2 linked regions of the Azotobacter salinestris genome follow. The protein of the gene in region 1 interacts with the protein of each later gene in a pairwise test. Links are inferred from orthologs where the notes say so. Each region holds a gene or a part of one and is shown on either strand. Other genes may lie near its edges.

Evidence for each region. The genes of interacting proteins can lie anywhere in the genome.
Region 2: the proteins of secB (region 1) and GCU53_RS05860 interact in binary tests that used the Escherichia coli proteins (3 or more experiments, as listed by UniProt). The link is inferred for Azotobacter salinestris from one-to-one orthologs.

Annotation. Positions count from the first base shown.
Region 1 is NZ_CP045302.1:2,242,697-2,247,780, forward strand. What follows is about bases 1,315-4,292. They hold secB (protein-export chaperone SecB), read right to left. Parts: upstream 3,062-4,292; coding sequence 2,567-3,061; downstream 1,315-2,566. Other genes in these bases: trmL (tRNA (uridine(34)/cytosine(34)/5-carboxymethylaminomethyluridine(34)-2'-O)-methyltransferase TrmL), read left to right, coding at 2,053-2,514; grxC (glutaredoxin 3), read right to left, coding at 3,088-3,342; GCU53_RS10480 (rhodanese-like domain-containing protein), read right to left, coding at 3,350-3,763; gpmI (2,3-bisphosphoglycerate-independent phosphoglycerate mutase), read left to right, coding at 3,944-4,292. Outside these bases: GCU53_RS10455 (aspartate aminotransferase family protein), read right to left, coding at 1-165; GCU53_RS10460 (LysR family transcriptional regulator), read left to right, coding at 413-1,312; more of gpmI, read left to right, coding at 4,293-5,084. UniProt on the Escherichia coli protein: One of the proteins required for the normal export of some preproteins out of the cell cytoplasm. It is a molecular chaperone that binds to a subset of precursor proteins, maintaining them in a translocation-competent state.
Region 2 is NZ_CP045302.1:1,257,394-1,260,214, forward strand. It holds GCU53_RS05860 (response regulator transcription factor), read left to right. Parts: upstream 1-982; coding sequence 983-1,660; downstream 1,661-2,821. Other genes in the region: GCU53_RS05845 (PHP domain-containing protein), read right to left, coding at 1-3; GCU53_RS05850 (septation protein A), read left to right, coding at 70-669; GCU53_RS05855 (YciI family protein), read left to right, coding at 671-970; GCU53_RS05865 (Spy/CpxP family protein refolding chaperone), read left to right, coding at 1,767-2,213; GCU53_RS05870 (sensor histidine kinase), read left to right, coding at 2,355-2,821. UniProt on the Escherichia coli protein: Response regulator member of the two-component regulatory system CpxA/CpxR which responds to envelope stress response by activating expression of downstream genes including cpxP, degP, dsbA and ppiA.

The DNA of each region.
Region 1 (5,084 bases):
CACCTGACGCCGCAGGGCGCTCACCAGCACGCTCGGACAATGCCCCAGGCTGTTCGCCGTCAACCCCTGGGTGAAGTCGAGATAGGCATTGCCCTCGACATCCCACAGCCAGGATCCCTGGCCGCGCACGAAAAGCTGCGACGGACGCTCCAGGGTGCGCATCATCCGCGTGCAGGCCAGGACGTCACGCACCTTGCAACCTCTTCGGACAGAGAGCCCGACAGCCGGCAATACGGCTCGGCCCGGCATTAACTTCTTCAGCTTTACCTATGAACAGCTCTGATACCACTGCCTGGCTCATCACTCAGCCTGGCCTCCAGAGCGCTGTAAGCATGATCGATGGGCGTTAGACTAGGGGCTGTCGGCCCCCAAGGCTATTTCGATTTTCCAGATTTATCGATAAGAGAAACTTATGGATTTTCGGCAATTACGCTATTTCGTCGCCCTCTACGAGGAGGGCCACGTAGGGCGCGCCGCAGAGCGCCTGAGCCTGTCTCAGCCGGCGCTCTCGCAGCAGATCCGCCACCTGGAGACGGACCTCGACGTCAGCCTCTTTCAACGTACCGGCAAGCGCCTGCTGCCGACCCTGGCCGCACAGACCCTGTACAGCTATGCGGTACCGCTGCTGGAGGGCCTGGAGCGCGCTCGCGATGCACTGCGCGCCTTCCGCGGACAATCGGCGCACAGCCTGGCGGTCGGCGTGCTGCAGACGGTCAGCGCCAGCCTGGTGCCGCCCCTGCTGGAGCGCCTGCGCCAGGCTCAGCCGCATTTGGTGGTGCAGCTCTACGAGCTGTCCGGCATCGACATCGAGCGGCGCCTGCTGACCGGCACCCTGGATATCGGGATCGGCTTCCTGCCGCCGCGGCAGCCTGGATTGCACAGCCTGCCGCTATACGAGGACGAGTTGCAGCTGGTGATTCCGGAAAAGCATCCGCTCAAGGAGTTCAAGAAGGTTTCCGTGGCCCAGGCGGCGGAGTTGCCGATGTTGCTGCTCGGCGAAGAGTTCCGCGTACGGCAGATCTGGCAGGAACAACTCAGCCTGCTCGGCCGGCGCCCGCAGGTACAGGCCGAGCTGAACCACATGAACAGCATCCTCGACAGCCTGCCGCACACGACCCTGGCCACGGTGCTGCCGGGCTGCTCGCGGTCGCTGCACAGCCATCCGGACCTGCTGTGGAAGCCGCTCAGCGAACCGCGCATACCGCTGAAGGTGGGACTGGTCTATCGCGATGCACAGCGCCAGCAGGGCATGGTGGATCTGCTGCGCTCGCTGCTGGAAGGAATGCCCGGCCTTCACCAGGCCCACGGCTGAGTGCGGGTGCGCCCCGGGGGCACAAAAAAGAAAACCCCGCCAAAGCGGGGCCTTGCAGACTGATTCTGACGTCCGTGACTCTCTCCGCCATCCTGGCAGGACTTCCTCGATCATCCCTGAACCATCCCTAGCATGCGGCGCATCCTGCGCACATCGTCCCTGAACAAGGCCATCCTGGCGATCGTCCCTGAGTTCGCATCCTGCGCCAACCATCCCTGCGACATCACCCTCCCGGTGAATTCTCGACCACATCCCTGCCGGTCGATGCGCCTCCTGCGCGACTTCCCTATCACCCGCCATCCTGGCGGAAATTGCGACGCCTTCCATGTTTTTCGATGCGCTTCCTGCGCGACGTCCTTGAGCAATAGAGTAGGCATCCCCCCACTGGAGAAACAGTGGCGATCACCATCGCACCATGTAAGCCTTTACCTACATGTCCCCCCGGGCTGCCCCGCCTGCCCCCCCCCGAGACCATGCCTGCAACCCTTGGCACACATGATGCAGATCTTCTGGCAAAGGGTTTTGGGGACCCCGGTACAGGCAGGCCGGGAGCTCCCCTCTTTTATGCCTCCAGCCGGCCCAGCGGGCGCCTGGCTTGACCATCCGGGCCCATCCTCCGGCAGCGTCGCCACTGCCAAGCCCTGTCGCAGCATGCACAGCCCGTGGGCAAGGACGGTGCACCGGAGGCGGCAGGGGTGCAGCGACAGGGTAGAATGCCGCCTCCCCGCCTGGAGCTGTGCATGTTTCACGTCATCCTCTTTCAACCGGAAATCCCGCCGAATACCGGCAACATCATCAGGCTCTGTGCCAACACCGGCTGCAGCCTGCACCTGATCGACCCGCTGGGCTTCGAACTGGACGACAAGCGCCTGCGCCGCGCCGGTCTGGACTATCACGAATACGCCACCCTTAAACGCCACACCGACCTGTCCGCCTGCCTGGAGAGCCTCGGCCGGCCACGCCTGTTCGCCTTCACTACCAAGGGATCGCAGCCCTATCACCGCGTGAGCTACCGGCGCGGCGACGCCTTCCTGTTCGGCCCGGAAAGCCGCGGCCTGCCGCAGGAAATCCGTGAAAGCCTGCCGCCGGAGCAGCGCCTGCGCCTGCCGATGCGCCCCGACTGCCGCAGCCTGAACCTGTCGAACACGGTGGCGGTGGCGGTCTACGAGGCCTGGCGTCAGCTCGATTTCGCGATGGACTGAGCGGAAACGAAAAAGCGCCCCGCAGGGCGCTTCTCTCGGCAGGGCTGCAGCCTTACTGCACCGTGCCCGATGCCTGGCCCTCGGCCTGCATCCGCGCCAGCTCCTGGGCATAGAGCACGTCGAAGTTCACCGGTGCCAGCATCAGGGCCGGGAAGGAGCCGCGTACGACCAGGTTGTCCAGCGCCTCGCGGGCATAGGGGAAGAGCAGGCTCGGGCAGAAGGCGCCCAGGGTGTGGCCCATCGCCTCGGCATCCAGGCCCTTGATCAGGAAGATGCCGGCCTGCTGCACCTCGGCGATGAAGGCCACCTCCTCGCCGGTCTTCACGGTGACCGAGAGGGTCAGCACCACCTCGTAGAAGTCACCGCCGGTCAGCGCCTTCTGCTTGGTGTTCAGATCCAGCTGGACGCTGGGCTTCCAGTCCTGGCGGAAGATCTCCGGGGCCTTCGGGGCCTCGAAGGAAAGGTCGCGCACATAGATACGCTGCAGGGAGAATTGGGCGTTCTGGCCGTCTTGTTGTGCGGCGCCGTTGCTAGCTTGTTCAGTCATGGCAGAGCCTTGTTCGATTTGCGGATTCAATCCTCGAGCAGCGCGTCCAGGCGGCCCGCGCGCTCCAGGGCATGGAGATCGTCACATCCACCCACATGGGTATCGCCGATCCAGATTTGCGGAACCGAGGTGCGTCCGGCCTTGCGGGTCATCTCTGCGCGCAGCTCCGGTCTGCCGTCGACGCCGATCTCCTGGTAGGCGACGCCTTTCCTGTCCAGCAGTTGCTTGGCCCGAATGCAGTAGGGGCACCAGGTGCTGGTGTAGATGACGACTTTCGGCATGGCTCCCTCACTTGACCACGGGCAGGTTGTCCCCACGCCAGGTGCTCATGCCGCCGGCCAGCCGGGCCGCGTTGAAGCCGGCCTTCTGCAGGTCGCGACAGGCGACTCCGGCGTGCTGGCCCATGGCATCGACCACGATGAGGGTCTTGGCCCGGAACTTTTCCAATTCGGCCATGCGGCTGGCCAGCTTGTCGTAGGGGATATTGAGGGCATCGACAATGTGCCCGCCGGAGAACTCCTTGTGGGCACGCACATCCAGCACCAGGCCCTGGCCCCCGTTGACCATCGAGGTCAACTCGCCGCTGCTGAGGCTACGACCACCGCGACGCAGCTCGGTCACCAGCAGCAGGACCAGCAGGACGACCAGGAGGCCGACGAGGATGTAGTGGTTGGAAGCGAATTCGATCAGCTTGGGGACCATCGGGAAGTTCCAGAGCGGTAAAATCCCGGCAGTATACACAGCCCCCCAGGCCGGCTGAACCCGCCAGCGCGGCGGCAGTCAATGGCAATGACGCTGCGCCCCGCGAAGCAGTAGACTGTCGCCCCTTGCTCGCCACGAGCTGCCGGGCGCCCATATCACCGCATCATCAGAGTCGGAACCATGACTGCCACCCCCAAACCGCTGGTACTCATCATCCTCGACGGCTTCGGTCACAGTGACAGCCCCGCCCACAACGCCATCCACGCCGCCCGCACCCCGGTCTACGACCGCCTGCTCGCCACCCGCCCGCATGGCCTGATCTCCGCCTCCGGCATGGACGTCGGCCTGCCCGACGGCCAGATGGGCAACTCCGAGGTCGGCCACATGAACCTCGGCGCCGGACGCGTGCTCTACCAGGATCTCACCCGGGTGACCAAGGCCATCCAGGACGGCGAGTTCTTCGAAAACCCGGCGATCTGCGCCGCCGTCGATCAGGCAGTCGCCGCCGGCAAGGCGGTGCACATCCTCGGCCTGCTCTCCGAGGGCGGCGTGCACAGCCACCAGGACCACATCGCCGCCATGGCCGAGCTGGCTGTGCGGCGCGGTGCCGAGAAGATCTACCTGCACGCCTTCCTCGACGGCCGCGACACCCCGCCGAAGAGCGCCCAGGCGCCCATCGAGGCGCTCGACGCCACCTTCGCGCGCCTCGGCAAGGGCCGCATCGCCAGCCTGATCGGCCGCTACTTCGCGATGGACCGCGACAACCGCTGGGACCGCGTCGCGCAAGCCTACAAGCTGATCGTCGACGGCACGGCCGAGTACGCTGCCGAAACCGCCGCGGCCGGCCTGGAAGCCGCCTACGCGCGCGGCGAGAGCGACGAGTTCGTCAAGGCCACCGCCATCGGCGCGCCGGTGAAGGTGGAAGACGGCGACGCCGTGGTGTTCATGAACTTCCGCGCCGACCGCGCCCGCGAGCTGAGCCGCGCCTTCGTCGAAGCCGGCTTCAAGGAGTTCGAGCGCCCGCGCCTGCCGCAGCTGGCCGGCTTTGTCACCCTCACCCAGTATTCGGCGAGCATCCCCGCGCCCTGCGCCTTCCCGCCGGCGGAGCTGAGCAACGTGCTCGGCGAGTACCTGGCCAACAACGGCAAGACCCAGCTGCGCATCGCCGAGACCGAGAAGTACGCCCACGTCACCTTCTTCTTCTCCGGCGGCCGCGAGGAGCCCTTCGCGGGCGAGGAGCGCATCCTGATTCCCTCGCCGCAGGTCGCCACCTACGACCTCAAGCCGGAGATGAGCGCACCGGAGGTCACCGATCGCATCG
Region 2 (2,821 bases), 990 kb from region 1 along the record:
CATGGCGCTGGCTTTCGCGGCTGTCGAGGTTTGTTATTATGCCGTCACATCCCGCGTCTGGCTGCCACAGTGAAACAATTCATCGATTTCATTCCGCTGATTCTCTTTTTCATCGTCTACAAGCTGGAACCCCGCATCGTCGAACTGGCCGGCCAGAGCTTCACCTTCGGCGGCATCTTCAGCGCCACTGCGGTCCTGATCCTCGCCTCGCTGCTGGTCTACGGCGCGCTGTTCCTGATCCAGCGCCGGCTGGAAAAGGGCCAGTGGATCACCCTGCTCGCCTGCCTGGTGTTCGGTGGCATGACCCTGACCTTCCACAGCGAAACCTTTCTCAAGTGGAAGGCGCCGGTGGTCAACTGGCTGTTCGCCCTGGGCTTCGCCGCCAGCCAATTCATCGGCGACCGCCCGTTGATCCAGCGCATCCTGGGCCACGCGGTCAGTCTGCCGGCGCCGCTGTGGACGCGCCTGAACCTCGCCTGGGTGGCGTTCTTCGTGTTCAGCGGCTGCGCCAACCTGTTCGTCGCCTTCACCTTCCACGAATTCTGGGTCGACTTCAAAGTGTTCGGCAGCCTGGGCATGACCGTCCTGTTCCTGGTCGGCCAGGGAGTCTTCCTCGCCCGTCACATGCACGAACACGGCACCGACCCCGCCGCCAAACCCAAGGACTGACATGCTCTACGCCATCATCGCCACCGACGCGGAAAACTCCCTGGACAAGCGCCTGGCCACCCGTCCTGCGCACCTTGCCCGCCTGCAGCAACTGAAGCAGGAAGGCCGCCTGGTACTGGCCGGACCGCACCCGGCCGTGGACAGTCCCGACCCCGGCCCGGCCGGCTTCAGCGGCAGCCTGGTGGTCGCCGAATTCGATTCCCTGGAGGCCGCCCGCAGCTGGGCCGAGGCCGATCCCTACTGCGCCGCCGGCGTGTATGCCGACGTCAAGGTCAAACCCTTCAACAAGGTCCTGCCCTGATCCGGCGCCATCATGAGCGAACTGCTGCTGATCGACGACGACTGTGAGCTGTGCGAGCTGCTGGCCAGTTGGCTGGCCCAGGAAGGCTTCCAGGTGCGTGCCTGCCATGATGGCCATGCCGCCCGCACCGCCCTCGTCGAGAAGACCCCGGATGCCGTGGTGCTGGACGTGATGCTGCCCGACGGCTCCGGTCTCGAGCTGCTCAAGCAGCTGCGCGGCGACTACCCGGATCTGCCGGTGCTGATGCTCTCCGCCCGTGGCGAGCCGCTGGACCGCATCCTCGGCCTGGAACTCGGCGCGGACGACTACCTGGCCAAGCCCTGCGATCCACGCGAGCTGACTGCCCGTCTGCGTGCCGTGCTGCGCCGCAGCCAGCCGCCGGCCTCCTCCAGCCAGCTGGAGCTGGGCGATCTGTGCTTCAGCACGGCACGCGGCGTGGTCGGCATCGGCGGGCACGAGATCGCCCTCACCGCTTCCGAGAGCCGCCTGCTCGAAGCCCTGCTGCGCCAACCCGGCGAACCGCTGGACAAGCAGACCCTGGCGCAACTGGCGCTCGGCCGCAAATTGACTCTCTACGACCGCAGCCTGGACATGCATGTCAGCAACCTGCGCAAGAAGCTCGGCCCGCATCCCGACGGCAGCCCGCGCATCCTCGCCCTGCGCAGCAGGGGCTACTACTACAGCGCCTGAAGGCACCTTTACCCAGCCTTTACCCTCGCCTGACCTCATCTGACCGTTCATTCCCTAGACTGAACTCGTCCGGCACACAGCCGATTCCGTACCGAGGAGACACATCATGCGCAAGACCCTTTCCATGCTGCTGCTCGCCGCTGCCCTGCCTGTCGCCGCGATTGCCGGAGACATGGGCCATCCCGGCGACATGAGTCACGGCTATCATCACAAGGAACGCAACGGCATGGCAGGGATGATGATGGGCCCGGCACACGGGCTCCAACTGACCGACGAACAGCGCAAGACAATGCGCCAGGTCTACCAGGAAGCTGCCAAGGAGAAGCGCGAGATCAACCAGCGCTACCTCGACAAGCTGTCCGAGGCCGACAAGGAAGCGATGAGGAACGAACTGCGGGCCAGCCGTGAAAAGGCCGAGAAGACCTTCCGCGACCAGCTGACGCCGGAGCAGCAGAAGGCCTTCGACGAGCGCAAGGCCGAGCAGGAGAAGCGCCGCGCCGAGTGGGAAGAGTTCCGCAAGTGGAAGGCCGAGAAGGAAGGCCGGCAGCAGTAAGTCCGTCCCGCCGGACCGCCTCCGGGCGGTCCGGCGCTCCCGTCCAGTGGCCTGTGCAGTTGGTTGACTCAAGTTCGGATGACCGGGCACCGGAATTGACCGAGCGAGCCGTGCGGACAGGCCACCAGCACCGAGCCCCTTATGCATTCACTCTTCTGGCGAATCCTCGCGGCATTCTGGCTGGCTTTGGTGCTGGTCGCCGGCCTGTCCATGCTGCTCGGCCGGGCGCTGAACAACGATGCCTGGATCATCGCCCGCCACCCCGGCATGCAGGATCTCGCCACCCGCTGGACCGAGCGCTATGAGTCCCAGGGCGCCCTGGCCGCGCAGCCCCTGCTGGACGAGAACCGCAACCAGTACCGCGTCGTCGTCCAGGTGCTCGACGAAACCGGTCGTCATCTCTCCAGCCGCGACCTGTCCCGGCAACATCGACCGCCGCCCCCTCCCGAGCCCGGCAATCGCCCGCACCTGCCGCGCTTTCCCTGGCGCCAGCTGAGCCAGGAATACACCAGTCCGAAGACCGGGCAGACTTATCTCTTCATCTACCGGACACCCCATGAGGAGCTACAGGCCTGGCGCCATGACAGCCTGCTCTGGCCGCTCAGCGC